DNA from 2 places in the Shewanella sp. A22 genome. Region 2 is predicted to be linked to the other one. Evidence: predicted binding sites of a transcription regulator. Region 2 holds the regulator's gene; the other holds the start of a gene.
What was found. The regulator LexA, encoded in region 2, represses DNA repair genes until DNA is damaged. The targets are predictions, from matches to a motif close to TACTGTATNNNNATACAGTA.

Region 1: a site for LexA is predicted at 8,204-8,223, ahead of ACWXWT_RS00950 (YebG family protein). Genes of this name have one in related genera too.

Annotation. Positions count from the first base shown of each region.
Region 1 is NZ_JBSQBN010000002.1:63,431-80,483, forward strand. Features, by position in the region: gene ACWXWT_RS00915 (PilZ domain-containing protein) at 1-32, shown strand, start outside; gene ACWXWT_RS00920 (TatD family hydrolase) at 88-882, shown strand; gene rsmF (16S rRNA (cytosine(1407)-C(5))-methyltransferase RsmF) at 1,193-2,644, opposite strand; gene ACWXWT_RS00930 (nucleoside recognition domain-containing protein) at 2,768-3,994, shown strand; gene ACWXWT_RS00935 (MlaD family protein) at 4,071-6,716, opposite strand; gene ACWXWT_RS00940 (paraquat-inducible protein A) at 6,703-7,404, opposite strand; gene ACWXWT_RS00945 (paraquat-inducible protein A) at 7,397-8,023, opposite strand; gene ACWXWT_RS00950 (YebG family protein) at 8,235-8,528, shown strand; gene ACWXWT_RS00955 (GAF domain-containing protein) at 8,578-9,036, shown strand; gene proQ (RNA chaperone ProQ) at 9,314-9,925, shown strand; gene prc (carboxy terminal-processing peptidase) at 9,947-11,998, shown strand; gene pepN (aminopeptidase N) at 12,133-14,694, shown strand; gene ACWXWT_RS00975 (DUF2835 domain-containing protein) at 14,785-15,000, shown strand; gene ACWXWT_RS00980 (DUF1302 domain-containing protein) at 15,317-17,053, shown strand, end outside.
Region 2 is NZ_JBSQBN010000025.1:18,422-35,474, reverse strand. Features, by position in the region: gene ACWXWT_RS06805 (efflux RND transporter permease subunit) at 1-522, shown strand, start outside; gene ACWXWT_RS06800 (VOC family protein) at 770-1,549, opposite strand; gene mtr (tryptophan permease) at 1,696-2,952, opposite strand; gene plsB (glycerol-3-phosphate 1-O-acyltransferase PlsB) at 2,952-5,375, opposite strand; gene lexA (transcriptional repressor LexA) at 5,639-6,253, shown strand; gene ACWXWT_RS06780 (cell division inhibitor SulA) at 6,250-6,756, shown strand; gene coxB (cytochrome c oxidase subunit II) at 7,152-8,738, shown strand; gene ctaD (cytochrome c oxidase subunit I) at 8,748-10,343, shown strand; gene ACWXWT_RS06765 (cytochrome c oxidase assembly protein) at 10,345-10,908, shown strand; gene ACWXWT_RS06760 (cytochrome c oxidase subunit 3) at 10,905-11,780, shown strand; gene ACWXWT_RS06755 (DUF2909 domain-containing protein) at 11,788-12,006, opposite strand; gene ACWXWT_RS06750 (SURF1 family protein) at 11,954-12,781, shown strand; gene ACWXWT_RS06745 (hypothetical protein) at 12,838-13,389, shown strand; gene ACWXWT_RS06740 (COX15/CtaA family protein) at 13,389-14,369, shown strand; gene cyoE (heme o synthase) at 14,383-15,294, shown strand; gene ACWXWT_RS06730 (SCO family protein) at 15,310-15,936, shown strand; gene ACWXWT_RS06725 (polysaccharide deacetylase family protein) at 15,954-17,012, opposite strand; gene ACWXWT_RS06720 (MATE family efflux transporter) at 17,027-17,053, shown strand, end outside.

The DNA.
Region 1 (17,053 bases), on a different contig from region 2:
TGTCTTCTAGTGATTTGACCTGCACTATGTAGCTAGGTATTCTTGCGCATCTGTTTTATTTGTTACTATAGTTGCGAAAGAATTCTCATGCTAATTGATTCACATTGTCATCTTGACCGCTTGAAAGCGGCGCCAGACTCAGTCAGTTTACAATCCATCATGGACAACGCTAAAGCCCAAGGCGTTGACTATCTATTGTGCGTTAACGTTCGCCAGCAAGGCTTTGAAGCCATGCGAGATAAAGTGTCGGCTTTTAATAATGTTTTTTTGTCATCTGGCGTGCATCCTTTAGATGTTCAAGAAGGCTTGAATATTGAAGATATTAAACGTTTTGCTAAAGATCCTCGTGTTGTTGCCATTGGTGAGACGGGGCTAGATTACTTCTATTCAAACGAGACTAAGGCATTGCAACAACAATGCTTTGAGCAACAGATTGCGTTAGCTGTCGAGGTGAATAAACCGCTCATTGTTCATACTCGTGATGCTCGTGAAGATACAATACATATGCTTAAAGCAGGCAATGCTGATAGGGTGGGAGGGGTGTTGCATTGCTTTACTGAAAATTGGGAAATGGCCAAAGCCGCTATTGATTTAGGTTTTTATATATCGGTATCAGGTATCGTAACATTTAAAAATGCTAGTGAGCTTCGTAGCGTCATTCGTCAAGTGCCTCAGGATAGATTATTAGTCGAAACTGATTCACCATATCTGGCTCCGGTGCCACATCGTGGTCAAGAAAACCAACCTGCATATGTTCGTGATGTTGCTGAGTTTGTCGCGCAATTACGGGGTGAAAAATTCGAAGTGTTAGCTCAATACACCACCGACAACTTTTTTACGTTATTCAAAGATGCCGCTACGTTAATAGGGCGTCAATATTAAATTACAGCTAATATTAGCCTGTATATTATTTGATTTGGCGGATAAAAAAAGGCCCAAAACTATCCAATTGTTTTGGGCCTAGGGAAAGGGCTCTAGTTAGAGCCTTGCGCTACTGATAAAAGCTAAACAGTTTAAAATTGATTCTGTTTAACCCATTAACCTAAATAAACTCTAATCATATTATAGTCAGCTCTTTTTATTTTGCCTTAATGCAACTCACTTTTTTTAACTTGTTAGAACTCATTTTAATAAACCCTAATATTATCAATATATTAAATATTCAGTTTAGTTAATGAAATGGGTACCCAGTTTATAATGTTGAATTAACGTTATCGCGTACTAATTCTCGAGGTAAATTATTTTTAAGTCGATGGCCTAAATGTTTTACGATGCCTAGTACGACATTGTGATAACTCACTAACATTTCACCGTGCGGTGTGACAACTAAATCTTGTTGAACTGTTTCTAAAAAGGTATTTACAGCAATATCGCGACCCATGAGAAAGTCTTTAGCTTGTGATGTGTTTAGCTCAATCGTTTTAGAGGACTGAGTGGTGCTCGATAACGCTATTATGGTTTCATGCTTAGCTTTGTAACCTTTTTTCATCGCATCTGCGAGTTTAATGCCAATACGCTGAAAACGCATTTTGCCAATAAAAGGAGTAAATTGTGTTGGAAATAACCAATATTCGTCGTCACGCAGCATGATAGTATCATTTTGAGGTAAGTCGATAGCGAAGCTGTCTTTAAAATATTGTCGTAACTCGGTTTGTTGCTTATCGTTTGCAATATTAAAAGGAAAGTTTTTTTGTAATTTAGGCTGTTTTTTCTGGCGGTCAACTGAAGCTGTTTTGCGTATTTTGGCAACGAAGAATCCTTCACTGTCATAAATTTGTGGCCAAACATGTAAAAAACCTTCTTCAGTGCACGCTTTGTCTGCACCATCAAATAATTCAGCCAGTGACACAAATTCAACCGCATCAGGATAAGTTTGCTGTAAGTGATGACAGATATGTTGGTTTTCTAACTGGCTCAGGGTACACGTTGAATAAACTAAAGTCCCACCAGGCTTTAACGCTAAAAATGCGGATTCAATAAGATCTTTTTGGGTTTCAGCAATCGAAGTTACATCATCAATATCCCAATGTTTTAATGCTAAAGGGTCTTTACGAACGGTTCCTTCGCCGCCACAAGGAGCATCCAATAAAATAGCATCAAAGGACTCAAATAAATATTCACCAAAGACTCTACCATCAAAATGAGTTAGGGCGGTGTGGCTTGCCCCCATGCGCGATACATTGGCGTGTAAAACTTTAACGCGACTGGCTGAATATTCATTCGCTACTAATAAACCATTGTTATTCATCAATGCAGCGATTTGAGTGGCTTTAGAACCAGGTGCTGAAGCTACATCTAATACAATTTCAGGGGCGGTGTTGTTGGCAAATAATGCCGTCGGTGGCAGCATGGAACTGGCTTCTTGGATATAAAATAACCCTTGAATATGTTCGATAGCATTGCCTAGTTGAATATCATCTTTACCTTCAATCCAAAAGCCATCTTTACACCATGGTATGGCAGATAAATGCCAACCTGCTTGATCCATGATGTCGGCAAATGCTTTTGTGGTAATTTTTAAGGTGTTTACCCTAATTGATTTACGCAGTGGTTTGTCGCAAAAGGCGATAAAGTCGTTCATTGAAAGGTGAGAAGGGATTTCTTGCTCAATGTGACGAATAAAATTGGGGTTTAATTGGATCATATTAAAGATAATAAATTATTTTTTAGCTGAATTAGCGCGATCATAACACGGAATTGTTACTTCTGATCGTCAATGATTACTGTATATTAGGTGACATATAGCAACAGTATGATGGAGTGATGTGTGCTAAACCGAGTATGGTTATTATTTTTTGTTGTGGCTTTAGTTTCAATTGTCATTCAACTGATTGGCGGAAATGTTGATGTATTAAGTGAAGCCGTAGCGGCTCTGTTTGCCAGTGCAAAATTAGCGGCTGATATCTCCCTTGGCTTAATCGGTGTGTTAGCGTTATGGATGGGATTGATGCAAGTCGGTGAGAAGGCTGGTGTGGTGAGTTTATTTGCCCGAATATTTGAACCTTTACTGTCAAAATTGATGCCTGAAGTGCCCCGAGGGCATGTCGCTTATGGCAGCATTAGTATGAATCTTACTGCTAATATGTTGGGGCTGGACAATGCAGCAACGCCTTTAGGCTTAAAAGCGATGCATGATCTGCAATCCCTTAATCCCGTTAAATCAGTCGCAACTAATGCTCAAATTTTATTTTTAGTGTTAAATACTTCTTCAGTAACATTGGTTCCAGTGACAGTATTTCTTTATCGCGCACAGCAAGGTGCTGCCAATCCTGCAGATATCTTTTTACCCATTTTATTAGCCACTAGTGTATCCACTGTAGTGGGGTTGTTGGTTGTTGCGTTAGTACAGCGTATTTCGTTAATCAATAGTGTTGTTTTGGCTTATGCGGCAACTATTATGAGCGTATTTATGGCTGGGATTGCTTATTTGGTTACGTTATCGGCCGATGCTATAGGGCAAGTGTCCATGGTGTTAGGTAACGGAATACTGTTGTTGCTTATATTAAGTTTTATTTTGGTCGCAGGATATCGCAAAATAGCCGTGTATGATGAGTTTGTCGATGGAGCTAAGCAGGGCTTTAACCAAGCAATTCAATTAATTCCATATTTACTGGCAATGCTATTAGCTATTGGATTTCTTAGGGCTTCAGGGGCATTAGACTATGCGCTACAACTGTTAGCTAGCGGTGTTAGTGCATTAGGCGCCGATACACGCTTTATTGATGCGATGCCAACTGCATTTATGAAACCTTTTAGTGGTTCTGGGGCACGGGCGATGATGTTAGAAACCATGAGTCATCACGGAGTTGATTCTTTTGCGGGACGACTCGCGGCTATTTTACAAGGCAGTACTGAAACAACATTCTATGTATTAGCCGTTTACTTTGGTTCGGTAGGGATCCGTAACGGTCGCCATGCATTAAGTTGTGGTTTAGCGGCAGATTTTGCCGGTATTACAGCTGCTATAGGTGTGTGCTATTGGTTTTATGGTTAAATATCAAATAGTTTTAAAGTAAAAGCAAAAGCCGATAAACGATTGGCCTTTGCTTTTTTGAATGGTTATTATTTCATTATTTGGCTTGTATAGGCCGCCATTTTGACCATTCATCTTGCATACTCTGATGCAATGGGAAACGGTCGGTAGCACTAATACGGTTGCTCTGTGAGGTTGTCTCTTGCGTTGCAAAGGCAATACCGCCAGCAAGTATAGTTTCCAATGATCCTGTTTCTAACTGTGCACCTGAAAATAATCCAACGTCTAACTTAATGCCAGATGCATCCCAAAATTGGCTAGTTTGGTTAATTAAGTGACTATATTCAGCATTTACGTGGGCAAATAAGCTGATTTCAATCCCTGAGTCATCTAACAAATAGCCATCAATCTGTCCGACTTTAATACCGCGGAAAAATAACGGTGTGCCGACTTTGATTGAACCTAATTGGTCATCAACTAATTGGAATGTTAATGCATCTTTTGGCACGTTAGCCTCAAAACTAGAATGTGGTTGAGCAACAAAATGATCAATAATTTCTGGGTTGCTACCAGGTATAACACCAATGTAAGGGCCTGTTAATAATGTTTCTGGGGCATTAATACCGGCTAAAGAAATTTGTGCATCAACAATGAAGTATTCTGTGTCACTAGCACTAAAGTGACTGGCGTAATGACCATAAATATAAGCCTGTGCATTAAGGGAGTTTAGATCTTGGTTGAGCTTAACCTGTGACACTTCACCAATTTGATGACCTTGATAACGAATAGCCGCTTTTTCTGTCACTTTAGTATTTACTGGAAGAGTGAGGTTAATGACCTTTGCCTGCATCAGAGCTAATTGCTTTGTATCATACAAACGAAGATTAACTTGATGATTGTCGTCATCGAGGATGTCATCTATATGCCCAAGGGTAATACTTCCCTTTATGGCGCCTTTAAGTGGCGCAACGTTGATGTCGACTCCTGCTAAACTAGCATTGATGGTAATAGCATCATTTCGCCAAAAAACCGTATTCGATTTAATTAACGGAACAAATTTCTTATCAATATTTATATCTATATTAAATTTATCCGTTTTAGCGAGCCAATTGACCTGGCTTACTGAACCTACTTGCATTTTTTTGTAATAAATAGGTGATCCTTTGGCTAGATCCGCCCCATCTATACTGGTTAAAGTAAAGGAGGCCATTTGTTGTTGAGTATATAGCGTTTGGGCCGACTCAATTGATTCATGTAACCTTAATTGGCTATTAGCTGCTATTAGCGTTTTGCTATCTCCTGGAATTAAACTAATTGCCCCTTCAAGCAGAGTCGTAATGTCACGTGTTTTGACATTAACCCCTTCGAGAGAAGCACTTATCGCTAAAGCACTTTCAGGAACAAAGAAGCTTCCTTTTGTGAGTAAATTCTTAAACTCCGGTTGTATTTCAATATTATATTCAACAGATGAAAAATCTTTACTCAAGTTAATACTGGTGATCTGGCCAATTGGCAACTGTTTATATCGAACTTGGGCACCATTACTCACACCTGTATGGGTGCTGGCAACTACAGATAATTTAAGCTTGTTTTGATTGAGTAGGTCTGGGGCGTGTGATGCTAATTCAAATTGCATTGTTTCATCCGAAGCTTTAGTACCCGGTAAGACATTAATCACACTACCAGTGACCAACCTACTGACGTTTTTGACACCTTTTAACGATAGCTCAGCACCACTTAGCCAAAATTGGCTATCGCTAGTAATGAGTGCCTTATAGGGATGCTCGACACGCGCGTTAAATTGCACTCCAGTTTGGGTTAAGCTGACTTTTTCAATTTCGCCAATAGCCAAACCACGATAGATGATGGTGGTTCCTTCATTTACATCGTCGCTGTTTGGTGAAGTTAACTTAAAATGAATACCTCCAATAGCGGCAAGTTCATCTTCGTATAGTGTATAGGCATCACCATTTTGGGCTTTTTCTGTGTTGGTTCCTGTATCAAAACTGATCCCGCCAGCCAAAATTGACGCGATACTTTCGGTCGTGACTTTTATTCCCGCTAAAGATGCATCAACTTTTAAGCCTGATACATTCCAAAAATGCGAGTCTTTATTGACTAAATGAGCATATTGCTCTTGTACAAATGCGCTGATAATAATTTGCTTATTACCGTCAAGACGGTAACTGACGACACTGCCGACAGGTGCTTGACGAAAAAAGACCGGTGAACCAACATCGATAGATCCCAGCTTGGGTGCTTTTAATTCGATCATGATGCCTTCACTGCCGGGGAGAATCGCAGGCGCTTCACGTTGTGCTTCAAATTCAGTTGCTGAGCGTCCTTCTCCTGGCTGAATAGCAATATAATTACCCGAAAATAAAGTATCTAATCCTTCAACGCCAGTAATACTTGCTTTAGGTTTTACCAACCAAAAAAGCGTATTTTTGTTTAAAAATGGGTCGGCTCGATAATCCATTACCACTTTTACATTCACGCCTTTAAGATCATCATCAATACCAATGTCGGTTACTTTTCCGACCGACAAACCTTGGTATTTAACGAGTGTCTTACCAATATCGATTCCGGCCGCACTGGGAAAGTGAATTAAAATTTCTATTCCGGATTCTTTGATGCTTTTTACACCTAGCCAAGCACCTAAAATTAAAGCAACTACAGGCAATAACCATACTGGCGAGAATAACTTTTTCTTCACTATTTTAGGCGATTCAATTTGTGTCATTAGTGTGTTCCAAGCGGTCCCAGAGTAAGCGAGTGTCTAACACTTTTGCCGCAAGCTGTGTTAGTAAGATAACTAATGCAAATGCTGTTGCAGCAGGTGCAGGTTTTGCATCAAGTAGTTGCCCCATATTCACTAAAGCAACGGTTAAGGAAATCACAAATAAATCAAGCATTGACCACCGTCCGATCCATTCAATAATGTGAAAACCGACCATTAATTTTCTTTTGGATATAGGCAAGTTAAAACTGATTGCTGTTAAATAAGTGGCTAAACCGATAATTTTAAGCCAAGGTACCAAAATACTGGCAGTGAAAACAATAATTGCAATAGGAAACATGCCCGTTTTGACTAAATGACTAATACCGCTAAATATAGTGTCATTTGTCACTACTCCACGGTTCGTTAACAACGTAATTGGATAGATATTGGCAAGCACAAGTAAAATGGTAGCGGTGATCAGCAAGGCCCAACTCTGTTGAATACTAGCGTAATTACGACTGCTTAATTGGCTAAAGCAGCGGCGACAATGGCTGTTTTTTGTTGAATTAAGCTTACGGCAGATAGGGCATAAACATAAGCCAATCTTTTGTCCCTGTAAATGTGTAGTCGTCTCCTCTTTTGACTCTAAAACGGAGAGATTATGACTGGTTGAGATTTCTTCTGCTGCAGTAATAGGAGTATTAGGCATCGACATAACTCCACATGTGTTCAAGGTTATATTCTCGCTGTAAGAATAATATAATCACGAATAACATCGTAAAACTTAATGTACCCATACCAAAATACACATCAGAGAAGTCTGATAACTGAAATGCAGAAACTAAAAAGCTGATGACATAAATTTCTAACATGGTCATTTGTGATATAACACCATGGTTTTTCAATAAGGTTGTATATGCCCTCTGCCAAAATGAACCATGTAGCGTTAATTTGACAATAACGACCTGCGTCAAAATTGACAAAATAAGTAATCCAGGCGCGATAACTGCTGCGACCATTACCGCTAAGCCAACAACCCAATATCCCTCAGACCAAACCGTTATAGCCGCCTGAGTCACGGTTGTTGTGCGTACACTACCTAGAAAGTGGATTTCCAGTACGGGTAAAAGGTTTGCCGGAATAAAAATGATTAACGCAGTGACACATAACGCCAACATGCCATTTATGGAACAATAAGGGGAGTCATATAATGCAGAATGACAACGTGGACATAACGCTCTAGCACTGGAGGGCAGCGCACGTCTTCGTACAGCCAAATCACATGATCGGCATAGCGTGATTGCGTCGTGGTCATCAAATTCATGCATGAAGAATGAGTCTAATCCATAGTGAAATAAATTGTTGGGTAGCGAAGAGTTAAACCTCTTTGCGTTGCCTTATATCGGCGGATAAATGAATCGTTTGTTCAACATCTCAATTTTCTGAGCTTGATAATATCAGAATAATCAGAACACTTGCATCATAAGTTAATTATGTGAGATTCTACGCACTGTATATAAAAACAGTAAGGATTACATCATGGCAGTTATAACCCAATTTGTTGTGGTCAGAGAAGGGGTCGAAAAAATGACATTTATATCGAAAAAAGAGGCTGATGCCTACGATAAGATGCTTGATATTTCCGATAACCTAGTCCCTTTTCTTACTAAGGCAGACCTCGGGCTTGATGAAAATAAATGCGAACAGTTGGCTTTTTATCTAGCAAACAATAAAGATGAGCTTTCTAACTTGCTAAAAGGCGCTGTACAGGTTAAAAACGCTCCTGCAACTAAAGCCAAAAAGGCTGCGGCTAAAAATACATCAACGCAGTAGCAATGTTCATTGCAATACTTTGAGTGAACATCGGCGTTAAGGAATGGGAATGAAAACCGAATTTTACCAAACATTAACTCGTCAAGCACAAGCTTTGCTTGACGGTGAAGATGATTTGATTGCGGCAATGGCAAATTTTTCAGCATTGCTAAATGACAACTTAGCAGACATTAATTGGGCTGGTTTTTATATAAAACGTGGTGAACAATTAGTTTTGGGGCCTTTTCAAGGTAAAGTAGCCTGCACTCGAATTATGATTGGTAAAGGTGTTTGTGGTACTGCAGCTGCCATGAATAGCACGCAACGAGTGGCAGATGTACATCAATTTTCCGGCCACATAGCGTGTGATTCTGCCAGTAATTCTGAAATAGTGATCCCAATTAGACAGGGTGATGAGGTTGTGGCAGTGTTAGATATCGACAGCCCATTACTTAACCGCTTTGATGAAGATGATCAAATAGGTTTAGAAAACATGGTAAAAAGTTTCGAAACTTGCCTATTTGGTTAAATAGCGAGCAAATTAGTTTAAATCATGGTCGCATTCGCTGCCGTGAGCTTTATAATATGTCACAGTGCGCATTTTTCTGAATTGAGTTATTAGCGATGAAATAAGCTAACAGTCAGTTTGGTTAAATTGTTAAGGTTTGTTTCAATGACTTTAGCAAACGAGCGGATAGTGATAATTTGTATGTTGGGCTTTAACGATAAGGCTCAACGAAAGATGAACGACTGCATGGCAAATTTTATGCCGTTTAATCAGTCCCTTTATTAACGTGGAAGTAAAAATGGAATCAACAGACAAGTTGACCGACACCAACGCAATTTTAGCGTATTTATATGAAACCTTTCCTTTATGCTTTATTGCTGAAGGTGAAACTAAACCATTAAAAATTGGTTTGTTTCAAGATTTGGCTGAACGGTTAGCTGATGATTCTAAAGTCAGTAAAACACAATTACGTGTGGCGCTTCGTCGTTACACCAGCAGCTGGCGCTATTTGAAAGGCGTTAAAGCGGGTGCAAAACGTATCGATCTTGACGGAAATGAGTGTGCTGAATTAGAACAAGAACATATCGACCATGCTCTTGCAACACTAAAAGAAAGCCAAGATAAAGCCAAGGCAAAGCGTCAAGCGTTAGCGCCTAAAAAGCCTGCTAAAAAAGCAGCGCCTAAACGTGCTCCTGCAGTTAAAAAAGAGCGTCCAGCTCCTGTTGTTACTCCAGCCGTAACACTTGTGCCAGCTAAACTTGAAGACTTAAAACAAAAGCAACGAGTTAATGTTAAATTAGGCGCCACTCCTGTTCCGGGTGTTGTGACTGACATTAATAAAGAAGATGTGCTTGTTCAGTTAGATACTGGCTTATCCATCAAAGTACGTGCAGAGCACATACTATTATAGAAATTTAAGGAGTACTTGTTGATGCGAAAACTTACCTTGGCCGCGTCAATTGCCAGTTTATTTGTCGGTTTTTCGGCATGGGCAATTTCACCAACGATTCAAATCAGCGAGTTACCTAAACTAGCACAAGAGCCACAGCATAAAGTGGCAAGTAAGCGAGTAACCACATTGTTTACTCGCTCGCATTATCATCGCTTTAATCTTGATGATGCTTTTTCTGCGCAAATCTATTCTCGTTTTCTTGAGCAACTTGATTATCGTCGTAATGTATTAACAATGACCGATATAGAGGGCTTTAACCAATATCAAAATCAGTTTGATAATATGGTCGAATCGGGTGATATTTCACCTGCATTTGCTATGTACGACGTGGTACAAAAACGTCGATATGAACGTTTTGCTTATGCCTTGTCTTTACTTGATAAAGAATTTGATTTTACTAAAGCGGGCGACGTGTATGAATTTGATCGTAAAGATGCCCAATGGCCGAAAGACGAAGCTGAAGTTAATGAGTTATGGCGACAACGTGTTAAATACGATGCGCTAAATCTAAAGTTAACGGGCAAAAAGTGGCCTGAAATTGTTGAAGTACTCGATAAACGTTATAACAATGCTATTAAGCGTTTAAGCCAAACCCAGAGTGAAGATGTGTTTCAGACGGTAATGAATGCCTTCGCACGCAGTGTTGAACCTCATACAAGTTACTTATCACCTCGCAATGCAGAACGTTTTCAAATGGAAATGAATCTTAGCTTAGAGGGAATTGGTGCGGTACTACAAATGGATGATGACTATACGGTCATCAAAAGTTTAGTGGCTGGAGGACCTGCTGCTAGCAGCGAAAAACTGTCACCGGAAGACAAGATTGTTGGTGTCGGTCAAAAAGATGGCGACATTGTCGATGTAATTGGTTGGCGTTTAGATGATGTTGTCGATCTTATCAAAGGGCCAAAAGGCAGTGAAGTTGTCTTGCAAATTTTACCTAAAAAAGGTGGTGCCAATGCTAAGCCATTTGAAGTGGTCATTACCCGAGATAAAATTCGTTTAGAAGATCGCGCGGCAACGTCAAAAGTGGTAGAGCCTAAAGAAGGCCAATATGCTAATCGTAAAGTCGGGGTTATACAAATTCCTGGTTTTTATATGAATTTGTCACAAGATGTTGCCAAAGAAATCGCTAAACTTGAGAAAGACAATGTTGAAGGCATTATTATTGACCTTAGAGGTAATGGTGGTGGCGCGTTAACGGAAGCAACATTATTGACGGGTTTATTTATTGATATGGGACCAGTGGTTCAAATTCGTGATGCCAATGGTGGTATCAATCAAAATCGTGATAATGATGGCGTTAGTGCTTACAGTGGTCCATTAACGGTAATGGTTGATCGCTATAGTGCATCAGCATCTGAGATTTTTGCAGCAGCTTTGCAAGATTATGACCGGGCTCTTATCGTGGGTGAATCGACCTTTGGTAAAGGGACTGTTCAACAACATAAAAGTTTAGGTCGCATTTACGATATGTATGATAAACCTATTGGACACGTGCAATATACCATCGCTAAATTTTATCGTATTAATGGTGGCAGTACTCAATTAAAAGGTGTTACCCCTGATTTACGATTCCCCAGTGCGTTAGAACCTGGAGAATATGGCGAGTCAGAAGAAAAGAATGCTCTGCCTTGGGATAAAGTACCTGTAGCCCGCTATTCGACTTTGGGTAACATAACCCCAATGTTAATTAAAAATCTTGAGGTGAAACATCAACAGCGCATTAGCAAAGATGTAGAGTTTAGTTATATTTATCAAGATATTAAAGAGTTCAAAAAACATCATAAAGATAAGACGATATCACTTGTTGAAAGTGAACGTATTGCCTCTCGTGAGGATGATGATAAGCGTGCTTTGGATCGAGCCAATGCTCGCCGTGTTCATGAAGGCCTAGCGGCTGTGAAGTCTTTAGATGATATTGAAAAGACTGATGACAGCAAATTGCCTGATGCCTTTTTGGATGAAACCGCTTATATCACTCTCGATATGGCGGATGCAGAAAAAATAGCCAAAACGCACGTAAACTAATTTATAGCTACTGTAAAAAAACGCGCCTAGGCGCGTTTTTTCTTAATCACAATAATTCAAGATAATACCAATTCGATAACCTTCATCTACACATTTCATCATATTGGTATTAGTACTGTTCAAAAGGACCCTGTATGAACCAAGCGCAAGAAAAGCATCTAAAAGATTATACAAAGCCAACTTTTACGATTTCTCATGTTGATTTAAACGTTATTCTCGATGGTAAAAATACTAAAGTCACTGCCGTGAGTAAAGTGATCCGTAATGGTGAGCATCAACATGATTTAGTGCTTGATGGTGAACAACTTTCACTGAGTTCTGTCAAACTAAATGGTGTAGCGGCGAATTACCGTCAGCACGATAACCAATTGTTAATTAGCACAGAACAAAATGAGTTTGAGTTAGAGGTTATTACTTTGCTTGATCCTGAGGCTAACTCGAGCCTTGAAGGTCTTTACATGTCTGATGGTGCCTATTGTACTCAGTGTGAGGCCGAAGGATTTCGCAGGATCACATACTTTTTAGATAGACCCGATGTGCTGGCTATTTATACCGTACGAATTGAAGCTGAGAAGCAAGTATTTCCTTTCTTGCTAAGTAACGGTAATTTAGTCGATAAAGGTGAAATGCCTCGCTCCGGTCGTCATTTTGTAAAGTGGCATGACCCCTTTCCAAAACCAAGTTACTTATTTGCATTGGTCGCGGGTGATTTTGATTTACTTAATGATAGCTATACGACTCAATCAGGTCGTGAAGTCAAATTGCAGGTGTTTGTCGATAAAGGCAATCTACATAAAGCCGATCATGCTATGGCATCACTTAAAAAATCAATGAAGTGGGATGAAACTCGTTTTGGTCTTGAATATGATCTTGATGTTTACATGATAGTTGCTGTCGACTTTTTTAATATGGGCGCGATGGAAAATAAAGGCTTGAATGTGTTTAATACCAAATACGTTCTTGCAGATAAAGCCAGTGCTACAGATGATGATTACCATGGTATTGAATCGGTTGTTGGCCATGAGTATTTTCATAATTGGACCGGGAATCGTGTTACCTGTCGAGATTGGTTCCAACTCAGCTTAAAAGAAGGCTTAACGGTTTTTCGCGATCAAGAATTTAGCTCTGATGTGGGCTCTCGTGCGGTCAATCGCATTCACGCTATTCGAGTCATGAAAAACCAGCAGTTTGCCGAAGATGCAGGACCTATGTCGCATCCAATTCGACCAGAAAGTGTGATTGAAATGAATAATTTCTACACAGTGACGGTTTATGACAAAGGTGCTGAAGTTATTCGCATGATGCACACCATATTAGGTGAAGATGGTTTTCAAGCTGGAATGAAGTGCTATTTTGAACGTCATGATGGTCAAGCTGTCACTTGCGATGATTTTGTTAATGCGATGCAAGATGCTTCAGGTATCGATTTAAGTTTATTTCGTCGGTGGTATAGCCAAGCCGGCACACCAGTTGTGACGGTTAAAGACCATTTTGATGCTAATAAGGGCGAGTACCATTTAACGGTGACTCAACAAGTGATATCAAAAGGTGTCAAAGGCCAAACACTGCATATTCCGTTCAGCATCGAATTGCTTGACAGTGCAGGGGAATCAATTGTTAATAAAGTGCTTGATGTGACTAAAGCCAGCCAAACCTTCGTGTTTGAAGGATTAGACAGTGTGCCTACCGCCTCTTTATTACAAGATTTTTCAGCTCCTGTAAAATTGGTTTATGATTTTAATATTGATCAACTCGTGCATCTTGTGCGTTATGCATCGAGTGAAGTCGCCCGTTGGGAAGCATCTGTTCAGCTAATCAGCCAAACTATATGGAATAATGTAGAACAATTACAACAGCATCAAGTTATGGTCGTTGATACTCGAGTAATAGAAGCTTTTCGAGGTGTCATTTTAGATGCCAATATAGATCAAGCCTTGGTGGCTGAAATCCTGTCGATTCCTACAGCTTCAGCCTTAATTGAGCAAGTTGAACATGTTGATTTAGATGCATTGGCAAAAGCCAGAGAGTTTGTTGTACAAGAACTTGCGTCAGCTTGTGAAGATGAGCTGTTGGTGCGTTATCGAGAGTTGCTTCGTACTGACAATGCAGGTGCTCGAGCATTTAAAAATATTGCGCTATCGTTATTGTCTCAAGTATCTGATACTCATGAGTCATTAGTTGAAAAACAATACTACTCCGCAAGGAATATGACCGATAGTTTAGGTGCTCTGAAAGCCGCTGCTTCTGCTGAATTAACCTGTTTACCTGCTTTACTGAGTGATTTTGAATCTAAATGGCACTCTACGCCGTTAGTGATGGATAAATGGTTAACGTTACAAGCTTTAGTGAATCATCATGATGTGATTGACCGGATTAAAGCGCTTACTAAACACAGTAGTTTTAGTTTTTCTAACCCTAATCGTATACGTTCATTAATAGGGGCATTCGCTGCCGCAAATACTTATCAATTCCACCGTGCAGATGGCGAAGGATACCGTTATTTGACTAAAATCTTGATTAAACTGAATAAGACTAATCCACAAGTAGCATCGAGAATGATTACTCCGCTTATTCAATTTTCAAAATTTGATCAACAACGTCAACATTTAATGAAACAGTGTTTAGAAGAGCTAAAAGCATTGCCTGATTTATCAAAAGATTTATATGAAAAAGTGACGAAATCATTGGCGGAATAAAGACAAACATCGTGGGATATTCAGGCTGATTATTCAGCCTGTGCTATAAATTAAAAAGGAGAGCGAGCTCTCCTTTTTAGGGAGTAATTTATGGAAATATTTTTTTCTCTTAATGTGAGTTATGAAGCTTTTCTACCTTATTACCAAGGACTTGCTGAAAAAGTGCAAGTAAATGATAACCAAGGTCGTGTGTTACATATTAATGGTAAATATTTTAGACCATATTTGACTCCTCAAGGCATACATGGGCAGTTTAAATTAGTCATAAATCAGCAGGGAAGTTTCAAATCACTTGATAAATTATAGAGTATTTACTTCAAACGGTTGATTGATTGCTGGTGTGTAAACTAGCAATCGATGGATATTTATAAGTCTATGAAAATAAACTTTTTTAGCTAATCGTGAAATGCTTGTAAATTTATCGTCAGTGTTAATTCAAATATTGGCTGGTTTTTTTTTGTCTTTTTTAGCCAAACATCGTTAATTTTCTTAAACATTTTCTCTTTTTTGACCTTGCTCAATATAGTTAAATGCTGTAACAATGGTGTTGCCTGTGGGCTAACAAGATGTTGGTTTAAATTCCTATAACAACTAATCCAACAGGTTACGGAGATGAACTAAAATGAATATTGTTAAAAAAAGTTTTAATAAGTCGGCTCTCGCTTTGGGGGTGGTGTCGGCTTTATGTTTGGGGATGAGTTCTTCTGCATCAGCAGTGTCTTTCAATTGGGGTGATGTACGCGGTACATTTGACTCAACTTGGACCGCAGGTGCGAGTTGGCGTGTATCTGACCGTAATTGGAACGACCAAATTGGCAAAGTAAACCAGCCACAATTTGACTGGTCTGGTTACTCTGCATTCGGCGGTGCTTTTGGGTCGAGTAAATACACTTCAGCTGAAACTTGGGCGCAATCAGGGTCTTATTCAAGTAATAATGATTTAAGTAATTTATTGTATGCGCAAGGTGATACAACTTCAGAGATTGTTAAAGGTCTTCATGAACTCTCACTTAAGTACCAAAACTACGGTGTTTTTTTACGCGGTATGTATTTCTACGATCGTAAGTTAAATGATGGTGATTATGATTTTAACGATCCACTGACCGGTAAAGAATTTGATCCTTGTGAAGATGACAAAGCGTCGGAAGTGCAATGTAAAGACATACGTCTGTTAGATGCATTTGTTTATGGTAATTGGGATTTTAATAATGGAGCGAATCCATTAAGCGTTCGTGTGGGTAACCAAGTGGTTTCATGGGGTGAAAGCACTTTAATTTCTCACGGTATTGCTGAAATTAATGCTGTTGACCTAAATATTCTTAATGCACCTGGTGCTGAACTTAAAGAAGCATTTCGTCCGCAAGGTATGGTGTGGGCATCATTAGGGGTCACTGAAAATTTAAACCTAGAAGCATTTTATCAATATGATTGGCAACCAATTTGGATCCCTACACCGGGTTCAAATTTTGCGACCAATGATTTTGCTGGTTACGGTGGTTATAACCAAAATGCACAGTTGGGCTTCAACTCTAACCCAGACATCAATCAAGATTTCCTTATTTCAGAATATTCGCGTCTATATGCAGCTGCAGCAGCGAGCGGATTTGATGCCCAATATGCCTCTGCTATGCTGTCTTACTCAACTAAAACGGCATTAGTGCAAGATGCTGCCGATCCGAGTGATGATGGCCAGTTTGGTGTTAAATTAGGTTATTACTCTCCAGAATTGGGTGAAACTGAATTTGGTTTGTATTACATGAACTATCACAGTCGTAGACCTATCATCAGTGGTACAGCGTCAAACTTTACCGCAGAAGCGATTGGCCGCGATTATGGCCGTTTAGCACAAAGTGGTGGGGTTATTGACCGTGAGTTGCTACTGAGCATGGAAACCTTCACTAAATCACAAATTGTATATCCGGAAGATATCCAATTGTATGGCTTTAGTTTTAATACCTTAGTGGGTGACACCTCTGTTGCTGGTGAAATATCACATCGTGTAGATGAGCCATTGCAAATCGATGACGTTGAATTGTTATTTGCCGCGATGCCTCAGCAGTTAGCTAATGCAGGTTTACGTCCAGATCTTGATGGTATTTCGCAAATGGATTCACCTGTTCCTGGTGAAACAGTTGATGGTTATATTCTAACTGATACCACTCAAGCACAGATGACATTTACTCACTTATTTGGTCCAACGCTTGGTTTAGATAATTTAACCATGCTTGCAGAAGTAGGTGGTGTGTGGATCCACGATATGCCAGGGTTTGATGAGTTACGTTTAAATGGCCCTGGAACCGCACGTTCTGGAGGCAATCCAGAAATGACCGGCATTATTGAAGCTCTTCATAACGGTCCA
Region 2 (17,053 bases):
ATGAAAATGGTGATTCCATTAATGATCGCGGTGATTTTTATGTTGCTGATGATGACTTTCAACTCAGTAATACAAGCATCGGTGATCATGTTAAGTTTACCTTTTTCATTGGTGGGTAGCGCATGGCTACTGTATGGACTCGATTTTAATTTTTCAGTTGCTGTATCTGTCGGCATGATTGCCTTAGCTGGGGTCGCCGCTGAGTTTGGCGTAGTGATGCAGGTGTACCTTAATAATAGTATTAAGGCCTATAAAGAAGCCGACAATTACCACAGTAAAACGGATTTAACGGCTGCTTTAGTTGAAGGTGCAGTGATGCGAATTAGACCTAAAGCCATGACAGTCGCCACCATCTTTTTTGGTTTACTGCCAATTATGTGGGGCAGCGGTACGGGTAATGAAGTGATGCAAAAAATTGCCGCGCCTATGGTCGGAGGAATGGTCACAGCGCCACTACTGTCGCTATTTGTTATTCCAGCAATTTACTTGCTGATATATGGCCGTAAACTGCCTAAACATTAATACATTACGAATAACAACATCCCTAAGCTATTTAATAGCTTAGGGATGTTTTCCATCTGGTTGGACAGGGTTACTTAATCTGACCTCGGGACAGGAAATTAATTAGATTTGGTCTTGTTACTAATTAAGTCATTACGCCGATCCGCTTCATCTTGTTTCTTTTTACGACATGTCGCAATATCGTCAGGATGCCCATATTTGTATGGATCACTGACTGAAATTGCCCGAGGGACATGATTACCCATGATTATGTTGTAGGATCCAATAACGCAATAATTGAAAACACCCCACCTTGTGGATCATTGAGCACTGAAAAACAACCCACGCTAGGAATATCGGTTGCTGGCACACAAACAGTAGCCCCCAAGGTTAGTGCTTTAGCTACTGAAACATCACAGTCATCAACGGCAAAATAATTCATCCAGTGGGCAGGAGTATCACCCCACTCTGCAGTCATTGCCATCAGTCCGCCAATGGCTTGTTCACCCACATACCATTCGATGTATTCAAAATCAGCCACATCATTAACCTTAGTTTGGTAACCCAATACTCGGTTATAAAACTGTTTCGCAGCAGCGGTATCACGGCAAGCAAGCTCAACCCAACATAGGGTGTTTGGTTCTTGTGCTCGCTTAATGCCAATGTGGTCTTGGCCTTGCCATAATGCAAATCGACAGCCTTCTGGATCTGTGCATAGTGCCATTCGGCCAGCATCTCCAACAGAATGAGGCCCTGCAATAATCTCACCACCTGCTTGAGTCACAGCCTGAGAGGCAGCATCAACATCATCGACCGCAAAATAAATTGTCCAATGAGTAGGTAATGCCTCCATTTCTGACGGCATTGGGTAGATAGCCGCAATGTCATCACCATCGATTTGCAGCATTGTATAATGTCCTTCAGGCATGGGCATATCATCTGCTCCCCAGCCAAATAGCGCCTGATAAAATGCTTTACCTGCCGCCCAATCATGAGTTGCTAATTCAATCCAGCAAGGCTGCCCTTGTTGATACTGTTGTACCTGCATTATCCTAATCCTTCATAAAAATAGTTGCCTTGATATAGCCAACATGAAACTTGTCTCATAAGTTAAGTCGATATCAGCAGAAAAGCAAAAAGCCTTCAAACGAAGGCTTTTTGGCTAAAAAGTTGTTTCACTGGAAATTGTTGCGTTTATTTAAACACTGGCAATATATCGGCCATGGCCAGCAAATGACACGTGGCAGTGATAACCCCAAACAACACCACAATAGCAATTAGCGGAGTTCCACCAGGTACTTTAAATCCCTGTGAGTCTGGATATTGTTGTCTTACTTTGTAGGCTAATAACGCTGGCACAATAACAGCCCAAATAGTGGCAGCTAGCGCAGCAAAACCAATCGCTAAAATAAATCCATTTGGAAATAACAAACCAAGGATTGTTGGCGGTACAAACGTTACCGCGGCCGTTTTAATTCGCCCTGATCGCGAGTCATCAAAACCAAATAAATCAGCAAGGTAATCAAACAAGCCTAATGTCACCCCTAAAAATGATGAGGCCACCGCAAGGTTGGCAAATAATGTCAACATACTATCAAGCCATTGACTGGTGATCACACTAGATAACGCGGCAACTAATACACCTATATTGCCACCTTGGGCAATTATGTCGGCAAACTGACTTCGCTGAATATTACCCATGGTCGCGACTAGCCAACACACATAGATAACCAACGCGATAGTGGTTCCAGTAATAATCGCTTTAACGATTGTTCTGGCATCTTTACCATAATATTTGACTAAACTTGGCACATTGCCGTGGTAACCAAAACTAGCCAGTCCAAATGGGATGGCGGCAAGCAAATAAGGTAGGTAACGCGATTCACCATCAGGCGACACAAGCTTTAATGTATCAATGTCGATTAATAAGTTACCAATGGCCAAAAAGAAAGTAATCACCATGCCGCCAAGCATGATTGTGGTAATACGATCGACCGCCTTAGTACTAATCAATACTACGAGTGCTAAAACTACCGCAAACACTAATCCGGCTATGCTCTGGGGTAAGCTTACGCCCAAAGCAGATAAACTGTGATTCACTATTGAACCACCGCCACTGATATAAGCGTAGGTTAAAATATACAGCACAAAAGCAATCGATACGCCATTGATCACCCGCCAGAATTGACCAAGTGTCACCCGCGTTAAGGTGTCAAAACTGTCTCCCGGTTCAAAATGCAAATTGGCTTCTAATAACAATAAACCCGACATTAGCATGCAAAACCAAACACCCAGCAACATGGCAATAGAATAACCAAACCACATACCGGCCCCAACCACGGGTAACGAAAACATCCCGGCACCCACTGTGGTACCAGCAATGATCATCGCCCCACCTAATACAGACTTACCGTGAGTTCGATGCTTAGCCGCATTCATATGATTAGCCATTATTGTCCGTGCTCCGCTTCCACACTATCAACAATAGTTTGTCTAACTGATGAGCTCAGTAATTTATTAGCATTATCTCGAATTCTGATCACTTCAGCACGATGCTCGTCACTGCATAAATAACCTAACTCTTTGAGTTTTACACTCAAGGTGTTGTACAGCTTTTTGTCATAAAACTCTGGTGCCGTAATCCCATGCAGTGCACCTAATCGCTGTGCTAACAAATGGCTATCTCTTTCCAGCTCCGAACGTTCAATATCGGGTTTTATCGCTAGTAAATTGAAGATAATGGCATAGCGCTGCAAGGTTTCATTGATGGTTTCGGCTAGCAATAACATTTGCGTAATATGGCGAGGAGTGACTGTAAATTGATCTTTACCTGTCAATAAACCTTGTTCAACCATAAAATCTAATATGCTATCAACATGACTAGGCACATCATCAATAGCCATAAATAGCTCCGCTTTTAGTAATGGATAAAAATCCAATACAATGGCATGAATTCGTTCACGGTCGCACACGTCGTAATGCACTAAACAACTGGCAACTAATGATGGTAGCGCCATTAAATGAATAATATTATTACGGTAATAGCTCATGGTTATGGCTATTTTCTCATCAACTGAAATGATCTCACCAATAGGATCTTTGGTGCTAACAAACTTATCTAACGACAAACAATGATCAACAATTGATTTGCCATCACCCTCTGCAACAGATGTGTAATCGGTATAAGGCACGGTCTTAAGCAGGGCTAAATATAAATCAAGCTGACGCTCTAATTGGCTTCTCTCTAGCGCATTTTGTTCTGATGCCAATAACACTAAACTGGTCAATGCCACCGAGCTTGCTGCAGCTGCACCATTAATGTTTGTCATGACACGGTTAGCCAACAAATTAACTGATGGTGTAAACCACGACGGTTTTTGATCTGGGTCTTTAGCTAACTCGTCACGCCACGCTGGAGCTTGCTGATTTAAAAAATGTTGTAGGTTAATTGGCTCGCCAAAGTTCACATAACCTTGGCCAAAATTACCTAACTTACGAATGGCCCCAAACACCTGCCACACTGACTCTTTTTTCTTTTTCTTACCACTTAATTCTTTATGATACGTTGCCACTTCCATCACATGGTCATAACCTAAATACACTGGCACTAAGGTCACTGGGCGCTCTATTCCACGTAAAACACAGTTAATTGTCATCGCCAACATGCCCGTCTTAGGCGCGAGCAAACGTCCGGTACGCGAACGGCCACCTTCTGTGAAATACTCAACCGAATAGCCTTTAGCAAATAACTGGTCTAAATATTCACGAAAAACTGCGGTATAGAGTTTATTGCCATTAAAACTGCGGCGAATAAAGAATGCCCCGCCACGGCGGAACATTGGGCCTGCAGGCCAAAAGTTAAGGTTAATACCTGCTGCAATATGCGGTGGTACCATTCCCTGATAATACAAAATATACGACAACAACAGATAGTCCATATGACTACGATGACAAGGCACATAAACAATTTCGTGACCATCATGGTGTAACTGCCTAACCTGCTCAGCACCTCTAATATTGATGCCACTGTATAATTTATTCCATAGCCAAGTCAGAAAACGTTCTGCTATGCGCACTAAGCTATCGGAATAATCAGCCGCAATTTCATCGAGGTATTCAATGGCGGTTTCACGTGCTTTTTCGACCGACACTTTTTTGTTTACGGACTCTTCTTCAATAGCTTTCTTAATTGACTCTGATTTTAATAGAGAGGCAAATAAAACGTGTCGATTAGGTAATTGTGGCCCCGTCATTACTTTACGTTGGCGACGAAAATGCACTCGAGCGACTCGGGTTAATTTATGAGCGATTCGTTTGTCTGTTCCGTGCTCATCAGCCATATAACGAAGCGATAATGCATTAGAAAACTGTACAAAATTATGCCTTCCCAGAAATAAAATCATTAACCATTTACGTAACCATGTTGGATTTTCTCTTTCGAATACAGCTGCTTTCATGCTGTCGTCTTCTTTACCAGGAGTGCGTCCCCAATAAAGGCAAACAGGAACCAACTGAATATCTAATTCGGCGTTTTCACTATGAAGAGACAACAAACTAGTAAAGTAATTAAGAAATTTTTCGCCACTTTCACGTTTACCAAAGAGAGGTTTGCGCCCCTCTAGGCACACAACTCTAGGCACCCTTAAACCATCAAGCTGTAATGGTTCATAAGGACTGGGCATACCAAAACCCTCTGTAATTTCGCTTAAAGCAGCGATATCACTGATAGATTCCGTTTTCATTAAATAAACCAAAGGTTTGGCTGGATCTATATTGAGGTCATCAAAAGGATCGTGGGGAACCACAATGGTCTGCACCATCCATTTTTGAATCCATTTTAATGCTCGTAAAAATATTGAATTTGGTTTTGACATGGTTATTTTCGCAACATAAGCCACTGTAATATTGTCGCATAGGATACCAGAAACCACCCCGCTTACACTATCTGGCTTATTTATCTTTACTTTCTGGATTTTTCCAGAAGAAATAACATAAAGAATAAATAACAAATATAGATATATAACAATAGTTTACACAAACCCAAACAAGCTACGCACAAAAAATAGCTGGTTAATACTTGCACGAACAAAAACACTGTATATAATGACAGCCACTGTATAAAAAGACAGGAATCATCATGAGACCGTTAACGCCGCGCCAAGCAGAAATTTTAGACTTAATTAAAAACAATATCGCCGAAACAGGTATGCCACCCACTCGAGCTGAAATTGCAAATCGTCTTGGCTTTAAAAGTGCTAATGCCGCCGAAGAGCATTTAAAAGCATTGGCCAAAAAAGGCTTTATCGAGATCATGCCTGGTACATCAAGGGGGATTCGCCTACCTCATGAAGAACAGATTGAAACCGGTTTGCCACTTATTGGTCAAGTCGCTGCTGGAGAGCCTATTTTAGCTCAGGAGCACGTTGAACAATACTACCAAGTCGACCCAAGTATGTTTAAACCTGCCGCAGATTTTCTGTTACGGGTTCGTGGCGACAGCATGAAAAATATCGGTATTTTAGAAGGCGACTTACTCGCTGTGCATAAAATGCAGCAGGCACGTAATGGTCAGGTTGTCGTGGCACGGGTTGATGATGACGTCACTGTTAAACGATTTGAACAAAAAGGTAATATGATTTTTCTGCATGCCGAAAATGAGGATTACAACCCAATAAAAGTTGATTTAAGTTGCCAAAGCCTAACAATTGAAGGGCTTGCAGTTGGCGTTATCCGTAATGGAGATTGGTTATGAACAAACTAATAGGCACCGCGCCGCGCCACCCAGGCTTATGGGTAGATTTAACACAAACAGAATTGCATGGCAGCCAAACCATTCAAACATTACAAACGGTCACTCAAGGTGAAAAAGAACTCAGTCAATTGTGTAGCCAGCTAGCAATATTAAGCCAGCAAGGACGATGGATAGTATTAATTAGCCCGCCTCATATTGGCTATAAACATATGCTAGCAAGTGCAGGAGTGAGAATGGATCGCATTTTACTGGTGCACACCAAAGATGAAGTCGAAACATTATGGGCCATGGAAAAAGCACTCATAAGTGGTACCTCTAGTGCTGTAGTCACTTGGACAAGCTCACTTGATGCTCGCGATAGCCGCCGTTTAGAAATAGTAGCCAAAAGCGCACGTGCTTTAGGTGTCGTAATTGAAGATGTAAATACTCACTTACCTCAAAAACATCAAATTGTTAACCATGCAGTAACAAATAGAATAAGTAATTTTAGCTCAGTTCACTAAGCACGAACCCTTAATTACCAAGCCCTGCATTGAATTCAGGGCTTTTTTTTCATCTTTTTTCAGCCAATTAGCCAACAAAGTGATCTTGATCAATATTTAATCTACAAGTAATGTGGTTAACAAGGATGAAACATTTTTGTCTTTAATTGGACGTGTATGACAGAAATTAAGATGACTGTCATACAAATGAGCCAAATAGAAATTGATTAGTTCAGTTGTAGGTACAAGTGTGGAGTACAGCGAACAATAAAACCGTAGACAGTCTGTTTACAACCACCAAGGTACTTTGAAGTCATCAAACTTTTTTCGGGAACCGAAGAGTTTGCATAGAGCAGAGAATTACTGTGTGACTCTTCTTTGTAGTTGCTATTTGCAATTAGCAGAGGAGTAGTCTTGTGAAGCAATGGTTGTATTGTTTATTGGTTGTGTTTATAGCACTTCCGCTTGGGGCAACAGAAATGCCCCTCAACATGACTCAAGGCGTGACAGATATCAGTGGGCAGGTTTATCACCTCCACATGACGATTCTTTATATCTGTTGTGCTATTGGGTTAGTGGTGTTTGGGATCATGATTTATTCAATGATTTACCACCGCAAATCAAAAGGCGCAGTCGCGGCCAATTTCCATGAAAGTACTAAAGTGGAAATTGCTTGGACCATCATTCCTTTTATCATCTTAATAGCAATGGCTATTCCAGCCACCAAAACCTTAATTGCCATGGAAGACCCCAGCGATGCGGACCTCACCATTAAAATTACTGGGTCACAGTGGAAATGGCATTACAGCTATTTTGACAAAGACATTGAGTTTTACAGCTCATTATCTACTCCAAGAGAGCAAATTGAAGGCAGTGAAGCCAAAGGTGAGCATTATCTCCTTGAGGTCGATAAGCCATTAGTTCTACCCATTAACCAAAAAGTCCGTTTTTTGATGACATCCGATGATGTTATCCACTCTTGGTGGGTACCCGCTTTTGCCGTTAAAAAAGATGCTAATCCTGGATTTATTAACGAATCGTGGACCCGTATCGATAAACCCGGTATTTACCGAGGTCAATGTGCAGAATTATGCGGTAAAGACCATGGTTTCATGCCGATTGTGGTACAAGCTTTGTCGGAGGGCGATTTTGAAAATTGGTTGGTTGAGCAAAAACAACTAGCAAGCAATGCAGCTTCAGAGGCGGCGGCATCAATGTCCCAAACCTTGTCTATTGAAGAGCTAAACACACAAGGTGAACAAATCTATATTGCTAGGTGCGCCGCTTGTCACCAACCTAATGGTGCAGGACTACCTGGTGTGTTCCCCTCATTGATTGGCAGCCCTATTATCAAAGGTCCTGTTGAAGGCCACATCGATATCGTCTTAAACGGTAAATCTGGTACTGCAATGCAGGCTTTTGCTAAGCAACTTACCGCCCAAGAAATTGCCGCTGTAATTACCTTTGAGCGTAATGCGTGGGGCAATAATAGTGGTGATGTTGTACAAGCGGCTGATATAGGAAACTTTTTAGGCAGTAACGAGGCAAGCACCGAAGCAAATAAAGCCGTCACCGATGCAGCAAACACTATTGCAACAACGGCAACTGATATTACCGATACCGTCACCGAAAAAGCCACTCAAGCCGTTGAAGCGGTTGCAGAAGTGGTGGCCCCTGAAGATCTGCCCACGTTAACTTTGGAGCAGTTAATGGCTGAAGGTGAGCAAGTTTATGCCACGACTTGTGGCGCATGTCACCAAGCCACTGGCGCAGGTTTGCCAGGTGCTTTCCCTTCACTTATTGGCAGCCCTATTGTTAGCGGACCTGTTAGCGAACATATCGATATCGTTATGCACGGAAAACCAGGTACCGCAATGCAGGCATTTAGTAGTCAACTAAGCCCTCGAAAGATGGCGGCGGTGATTACTTATGAGCGCAATGCGTGGGGAAATAATTCTGGCGAAGCGGTGCAACCAGCCGATGTCGCGAGCCATGGACAGTAGGGGAAAACAATGAGCACTACAACGCACGATACAATTACTACCGCCCATGATGATCATCATCACGGCGCTCCAAAGGGGCTAATGCGCTGGCTACTCACCACTAACCATAAAGATATCGGATCGCTGTATTTATGGTTTAGTTTCATTATGTTTCTTACTGGCGGCGCAATGGCGATGGTCATTCGAGCTGAGTTATTTCAGCCCGGATTACAACTAGTAGAACCTAACTTTTTTAATCAAATGACCACTGTTCATGGTCTCATCATGGTATTTGGTGCCGTAATGCCCGCTTTTACGGGCTTAGCTAACTGGTTAATACCAATGATGATTGGTGCACCAGATATGGCACTGCCGCGGATGAACAACTGGAGTTTTTGGATTTTACCTTTTGCCTTTGCCATGTTACTGGGTTCGTTATTTATGGAAGGCGGCGGACCTAACTTTGGTTGGACATTCTATGCCCCGCTATCAACCACCTACAGCCCTGACAGTACCGCCCTATTTGTTTTCTCCATTCATATCATGGGCATAAGTTCGATAATGGGCGCAATTAACGTCATTGTCACCATTGTAAACTTGCGAGCTCCAGGCATGACATGGATGAAGTTGCCCTTGTTTGTGTGGACTTGGTTAATTACCGCTTTCTTACTGATAGCAGTGATGCCGGTACTCGCGGGAGCGGTCACCATGGTATTAACCGATAAGTTCTTTGGTACCAGCTTTTTTGATGCGGCTGGAGGCGGTGATCCGGTAATGTTCCAGCATATCTTCTGGTTCTTCGGTCATCCAGAAGTTTACATTATGATTTTACCGTCATTTGGTATTATCTCCGCAATAGTGCCAACCTTTAGCCGTAAAAAGCTGTTTGGTTACTCCTCAATGGTTTACGCCACTGCCAGTATTGCCGTGTTGTCATTCTTGGTGTGGGCGCATCACATGTTCACAACAGGGATGCCAGTGTTCGCCGAACTATTCTTCATGTATTGCACCATGTTAATCGCCGTCCCCACGGGGGTAAAAGTATTTAATTGGGTGGCAACCATGTGGCGCGGCTCCATGACATTTGAAACACCAATGCTGTTTGCTGTAGCGTTTATTATTCTGTTTACCATAGGTGGTTTTTCTGGCCTGATGCTGGCAATTACGCCTGCTGATTTCCAATACCACGACACCTATTTTGTCGTGGCTCATTTCCATTATGTGCTCGTCACCGGGGCAATATTTTCCATTATGGCTGCCGCTTATTATTGGTTACCTAAATGGACTGGCCATATGTATGACGAAACCTTGGGGAAATGGCACTTTTGGTGTTCGGTAATATCCGTCAATGTATTGTTTTTTCCCATGCACTTTTTAGGTTTAGCAGGTATGCCACGTAGGATCCCTGACTACGCGGTACAGTTTGCCGATGTTAACCAAATTGTGTCTATTGGAGGTTTTGCATTTGGTTTGTCTCAGCTGATATTTCTCGCCGTTGTGCTCAAATGCATTAAAGGTGGAAAACCTGCTGGAGATAACCCTTGGGGAGCCGCAGAAGGATTAGAATGGTCTATTGCCAGTCCTGCACCATATCACTCGTTTACCACTCCACCGGAGATTAAATGAGATGACACAACCAACAAAATCAAATCGTAAGTTATTAATCATTCTGATTGCTGGGTCAATTGGTATGTTTGGATTTGGTTTTGCGCTGGTACCGCTTTATGACGTGCTTTGCGACACATTGGGGATTAATGGCAAAACCCAAAATAGCGCCAGTAGTTATGAAGCGGTAGTGGTTGATAAAAACCGAACCGTTACCATTGAATTTGTCACTCAAGTTCAATCAGGTATGCCGTGGGAATTTAGCCCTAAGGTTAACCAAATAAGTGTGCATCCAGGTGAACTCACTCACGCGCAATTTCTGGTTAAAAACCTGTCTAAACACGATACCGTAGGCCAAGCAATTCCTTCGGTATCACCTGGACAAGGGGCGGCGTATTTCAATAAAACGGAATGTTTTTGCTTTAATCAACAACCATTAGCTGCAGCGGCAACAGCGGAACTACCATTGATTTTTTACGTGGACCCTGACTTACCAGCGTCCATTAATACATTGACTCTCTCTTATACCCTTTATGACATCACCGACAGACAGGCGATAGCTATAGAGCAAGGAGCAGCAAAATGACAACAAAGTATCAAAATTATTATGTGCCAGCCCAAAGTGCTTGGCCAATAATCGGCGCTATAGGATTATTTTTAATCGCTTTCGGAGCGGGAAATTACGTCCAACAGTTAACCACAGAAAAAACCTCTGGAGGTTACATATTACTTGCGGGTTTTGCCGTAATTATCTTCATGATTTTTGGCTGGTTTAAAACCGTTATTGATGAATCAATGGCAGGATTATACTCTCCGCAAATGGATCGTTCATTTAGGCAAGGAATGAGCTGGTTTATTTTTTCAGAGATTATGTTTTTCGGTGCATTTTTTGGCGCGCTATTTTACGCCCGTATGATTTCAGTGCCTTGGCTTGGTGGCGCATCTAACAATGCCATGACCCATGAAGTGTTATGGCCTGCATTTGAGGCCATGTGGCCATTGGTGAAAACACCCGATGGTACTGCAACCGAAGCCATGCCATGGACTGGTTTGCCGTTAATTAACACCATTATATTGCTAACATCGTCAGTTACTTTGCATTTTGCTCATACAAATCTCGAAAAAGCCAATCGTAAGCCCTTGATAATCTGGCTAGCGTTAACGGTGATTCTGGGGATTGTGTTTCTCTGTTTACAGGTTGAAGAATATAGCCATGCTTACCAAGAAATGGGGTTAACGTTATCTTCTGGTGTCTACGGCAACACCTTCTTTCTGTTGACTGGTTTTCACGGCATGCACGTCACTATTGGTACCCTGTTCTTGATGATTTTATTACTCAGAATTGTGAAGGGTCACTTTACGCCCGATAAGCATTTCGCTTTTCAAGCTGGGAGTTGGTATTGGCACTTCGTTGATGTGGTGTGGTTATGCTTATTCATCTTTGTATATGTATTGTAAATCAACACTAATAAGGTCTGGGGTTAGGTTGAATGTAGCCAAGCCCCAGAGCCACCAGCAATACCATAATAACGACAACAGAAAACAATACTCGCCGGCCTAAAAAACGACTCATTGATTGTTGATGCTGCCCTTTAACCATAATAAATAAGGCTCTAGCTAAGTTAAATAATATGAATACAAGCAACGAGACTAAAACTAACTTAACGATGAAAGGTGTTGTCACAGGCAATCCTTTTTATAGTGTGAGTGTGTCTCGAGTATTATTGGTTATCATTACTTTGGTCGTGTTTAGCTTATTGGTCAAGTTAGGATTATGGCAGCTATCACGAGCAAGCTTTAAACAAGAGTGGCAAAACACCCTACTGGAGCGCCAACAGCAACAAGCACTTAGTTATGAAGCATTGTTGGCAATCGTTAAATCATCTGAAGCATCAACCATCTCTCAGCCAGAAGCGAGACTACTAACGGGCTATCGTCTATCGATTTCAGCCAAACCGGCAAATAACATGATGTTGTTGTTAGACAATCAAGTGTATCAAGGACAAGTGGGGTATTTAGTTTACCAAGTGTTTGAAATCACTCCTGAGCAACCTTGGATAATGGTCGAATTAGGTTTTGTGCCAGCAAGCAAAGATCGCCGCATCTTACCCGAGCTAACACCATTAAAAAATACTTACTACAAATTGGTTGGGCGCATTTATCAGAAACAGCCCAATCCATTAAGTGACCAACTTGATGCAGAGCAGTCAACCAATATTGATACACCAATACGTTTTCAAAATATCAATATCCCCGCACTCACAGATCTGCTTGGTCATGACTTAGCTCCTGTGGTGCTGCAACCCGACAATGTTCCCAATTATCATCTACCTCAACCTTGGGTACCAATTCCATTATCGGCACAAAAGCATCAAGGATATGCCTTGCAATGGTTCACCATGGCAGCGGTATTTTTAGGACTCATGGGCTGGATAGCATTTCGACAGTATCGACGTTAAACCTCGTCGTTAATCATCAACTTAACATAATATTAAAATGATAAAGAGGAGATAGAATGAACTCCCAACCGAAAAAGAGCAATAAAGCATTAATGGTCTTACTACTGGTATTTCTTTTACCAGTGGCCTTAGCCAAATTAGTGTTAAGCCTAGAACTATACAACGGTGGAGCAACTAACAAAGGGGCGTTAATCGCACCAGAAATTAACTATGCCAATTTAGCCATGGAAAACCCAAAACCTCATGCATGGCAAGTATTGTTTTTTCTACCAGAAACCTGCAATGAGCAATGCCAAGAACGGCTGTACATTTTGCACCAGAGCTATATTGCCCTAGGAAAAAATCGGGATCGTGTTACGCCTATTATTTTGGTCAATAGCCACAGTGACACCCAAATACTCAAACAATTAAATATCGCTTTTGACCAAGTAAACACCAATAAAGCACTTGCAGCGCTACTGGCCAATCAACAACTGATCATTGTCGATCCTCTCGGAAGCTTAGTGATGCAGTATGACAACGTGATAGGCCACGACGCTAATATTGCTCAGGGCAAAGCCATGATTGCTGACTTACGCAAAATGCTTAAGTTGTCGAGGGTAGGCTAATGGCAATACAGCGATTAATCAAATTCACCTTAGTGTTTACCTTGGCGGTTATTTTAATGGGCGCCTACACACGCCTGTCTGATGCTGGATTAGGTTGCCCAGACTGGCCGGGTTGTTACGGCCATTTAGCGGTGCCAAGCGCAAGCCATGACTTAGCCAAAATAGAAACTCGTTTCCCTGATGCTCAAATTGAGCCAGAAAAAGCGTGGCTGGAAATGATCCATCGCTATATCGCTGGTACTTTGGGCTTAATGGTTTTAGCGATTTTAATTTTATGCCTAAAACAGCCTCAAGCCCCCAAAAAACTGCCCATTTTTATTGCGGCACTGATTGTGTTTCAAGCTGCACTAGGTATGTGGACTGTCACGATGAAATTAATGCCAATAGTAGTGATGGCGCATCTTATTGGTGGTTTTAGTTTATTTGCCTTATTACTGCTGTTATATCTGCGGCTTAAACCTTTAAGGATCCCCGGAGGTGATGCCTATGCGCGTAAGCTCATTCCGTTAGCATTAGCCAGTTTTGGTGTGTTAGTTATTCAAATCATATTGGGTGGCTGGACCTCATCAAATTACGCCGCGCTTGCCTGTACCGCCCTGCCCATATGTGAAGGTAATTGGGTCGATAACTTACGTTTTGCCGATGCATTTTCACCATTTCAAGGCGACCACCCCAGTTTTGAATTTGGTGTTTTGGACTATGCTACACGAATGACCATCCATGTTAGCCACCGAATTTGGGCGGTTGTCACAGCCATAACCCTAATTATCCTTGCACTAAAATTACGCTTCGCACAATCACATATTATGCGCAACAGTGGTTATTTATTACTGTTTCTCGTCATCGCTCAAGTCGGATTGGGGATTAGCAATGTAGTGATGAATTTACCTTTAGGCATAGCAGTATCACACAATGGAGGCGCAGCCTTGTTGCTGCTTACCTTAGTCTTTATTAATTACGCCCTATGGCGTAAAGCATGAGTGAGGATCGACCATGACAAAACCTCTAACAATGAGTCAGGTTCAACCTAAAATAACCCTGCAATGGCGCGCTTATTTTGAAATGACCAAACCTAAAGTCGTAGCACTTATGCTACTGACTGTATTGGTCGGTATGTGTTTAGCCGTCCCAGGTATAGTGCCACTACAACCTCTGGTTGCTGGGATGGCAGGCATTGCAATGATGGCAGGCGCCGCGGCAGCGTTTAATCACTTAATTGATCGTAAAATCGATGGCTTGATGGCCCGAACTTATAATCGTCCGCTACCTAAAGGCAAAATATCAACCACCAAAGCGACCACATTTGCGGTGTCGCTCGGAGCGCTCGGTTTTGTGGTGTTATATACCTTAGTTAATCCCCTCACGGCTTGGCTGACCTTTGCCAGTTTAATTGGTTATGCCTTGGTGTATACCGCCTACCTTAAGCGGGCGACCTCACAAAATATTGTCATTGGTGGATTAGCCGGTGCGATGCCACCACTGTTAGGCTGGACAGCAATAACTAATGAACTGCATGGTTACGCTCTGTTGCTGGTTATTATTATCTTCACTTGGACCCCTCCTCATTTTTGGGCGTTAGCCATTCATCGCCGTAAAGAATATGCCAAGGTCGATATTCCAATGTTACCGGTTACTCATGGGGTTGAATTTACTAAAACCTGTATTTTGCTTTACACCATCTTATTAGCCATTGCTTGCCTGCTACCCGTTTTAGTCGGTATGTGTGGTCCAATATATTTGGTGGGTTCAACATTATTGAGTTGTGGTTTTATCTATAAGGCGTGGCAGTTAAAATTTCATGACTACCCAGAACTGTCCATGCAAGTATTTAAATTCTCCATTTATCATTTAATGATATTGTTTATTGTCTTATTAGTAGACCATTATTTTTGGGTAAACACTTAAATTAGAAAGGAAAAGATATTGAAAATAATAATAGCGGTGGGGCTAATATTATTAGCCTTGGCGGGAGGCGTCGTTTATCAACAGACGCAGACAGAACCTATGCCACTGGCGACCAGTTATGTATTTGAACAACAGCGCGCATTAGCACCATTTAGATTGGCAGACCAATACGGCAATGCATTTACTAACCAAACCTTGCAAGGCAAATGGAGCTTATTCTTTATTGGTTACACTGCTTGTCCAGATGTATGCCCTACCACGCTGAATAAACTTGCTGCCGCTTATCCACAACTGCAAAAAATTGCCAGCAATGTTCAAGTAGTGTTTGTGTCAGCCGATCCCAAACGTGACTCTCAAGCTAAACGTTTAGATTACATAAACTTTTTTAATAAAGAGTTTAAAGCAGTAAGTGCAGAACACGCCGACTTATTTCCGTTTAGCCGCGATTTAGGCTTTGTGTATGCCATGGTTGGAGACGACAGCGATTATCAAGTAGACCATAGTGCATCATATGTGTTGGTTTCACCAAGGGCAGAAAAGATAGCAGTATTTAAACCCAAACCACAACCTGGTCAACTCGCACAAATTCTTAATGCTGAACTCATTGCAGACTTTAGCCAAATCGTTCAATCTTGGCGCTAGCCGTTCACGTTATTCCCTTACTCAACGGGCCATTGGCCATTATCTTGCGGGCGGATCCACGCCTGTGAAAACCAATAATAGCCCGTTTTTGTTTTACTCGGTGCAGTGCAATTATAGCGCGAGCGTCCAGGGGCTAGATCTGATGATGCTTGAATTGAGAAGCGGTTTTCACTTAACCAAATCGGCTTTTTAGGCCCTTGCCCCTGGATAAAGCACATAACCTGATGAGGATAAATATCTTTAATATCAATAGTTAACATTAATTTTGGTCGCCATTTCCCTGTAGCCAGTAATGGATCGCTTATATTTTGTTTCATAACCGGCATCGGTAAACTGGAAAACTTAACCATTAAACTGGTTAAGTCTGCATACGCATTGGCCACCGGAAAACGCGGCAACGCTGTTAATGAAGAATATTCTCCCGCTGCACCAGATTGCTGACCAAAACCAACAAAACCATGCTTAGCCAATATAGCTTCCAATTTGCTGGTGTATTCACCATAAGGATAGGCAAACATTTTTACACTTTGGCCTGTACGTTTTAATATCTCAGCTTCCGTCGACAAAATATTAGCTTCTATGCGAGCTCGCCATTGGTCTTGGGTTTCTTTGCTTTGACGACGAATTAAATGTTCGTGTCCCCAGCTATGGTTTGCAATCGTCACCCCTTGTTCGGACAGTGCATTAATGTCTTGCCAACTCATCATGCCTTTATAACCTGCATTAATGGGCGCTACAGAAATAAACACCGTATATGGAAATTGATGAGAAGCTAAAATGGGTGCAGCATTGTTGATTATGCTGTCATATCCATCATCGAAGGTAATCACAATACGCTTATCGGCTATGGGCGTGTTATGCTTTATTGAATCAACAGCTTCAGTTAATGAAATCACGGTAAAATCATTATCCGCTAGGTACTGCATCTGTTCGGTAAACTGACTAGGCGTGACACTGGTACTTTTAGGCGTGTTCTCAGATACATGATGATATTGTAAAATGACCACTGCATTAGCATCACAATGCAATAGACCCAAACTGAATACCATCAACACTAACGCAATTCTCTTAACCATGATTATTCATACCTATGTCAGTTAGCACACTACTGTTAAAT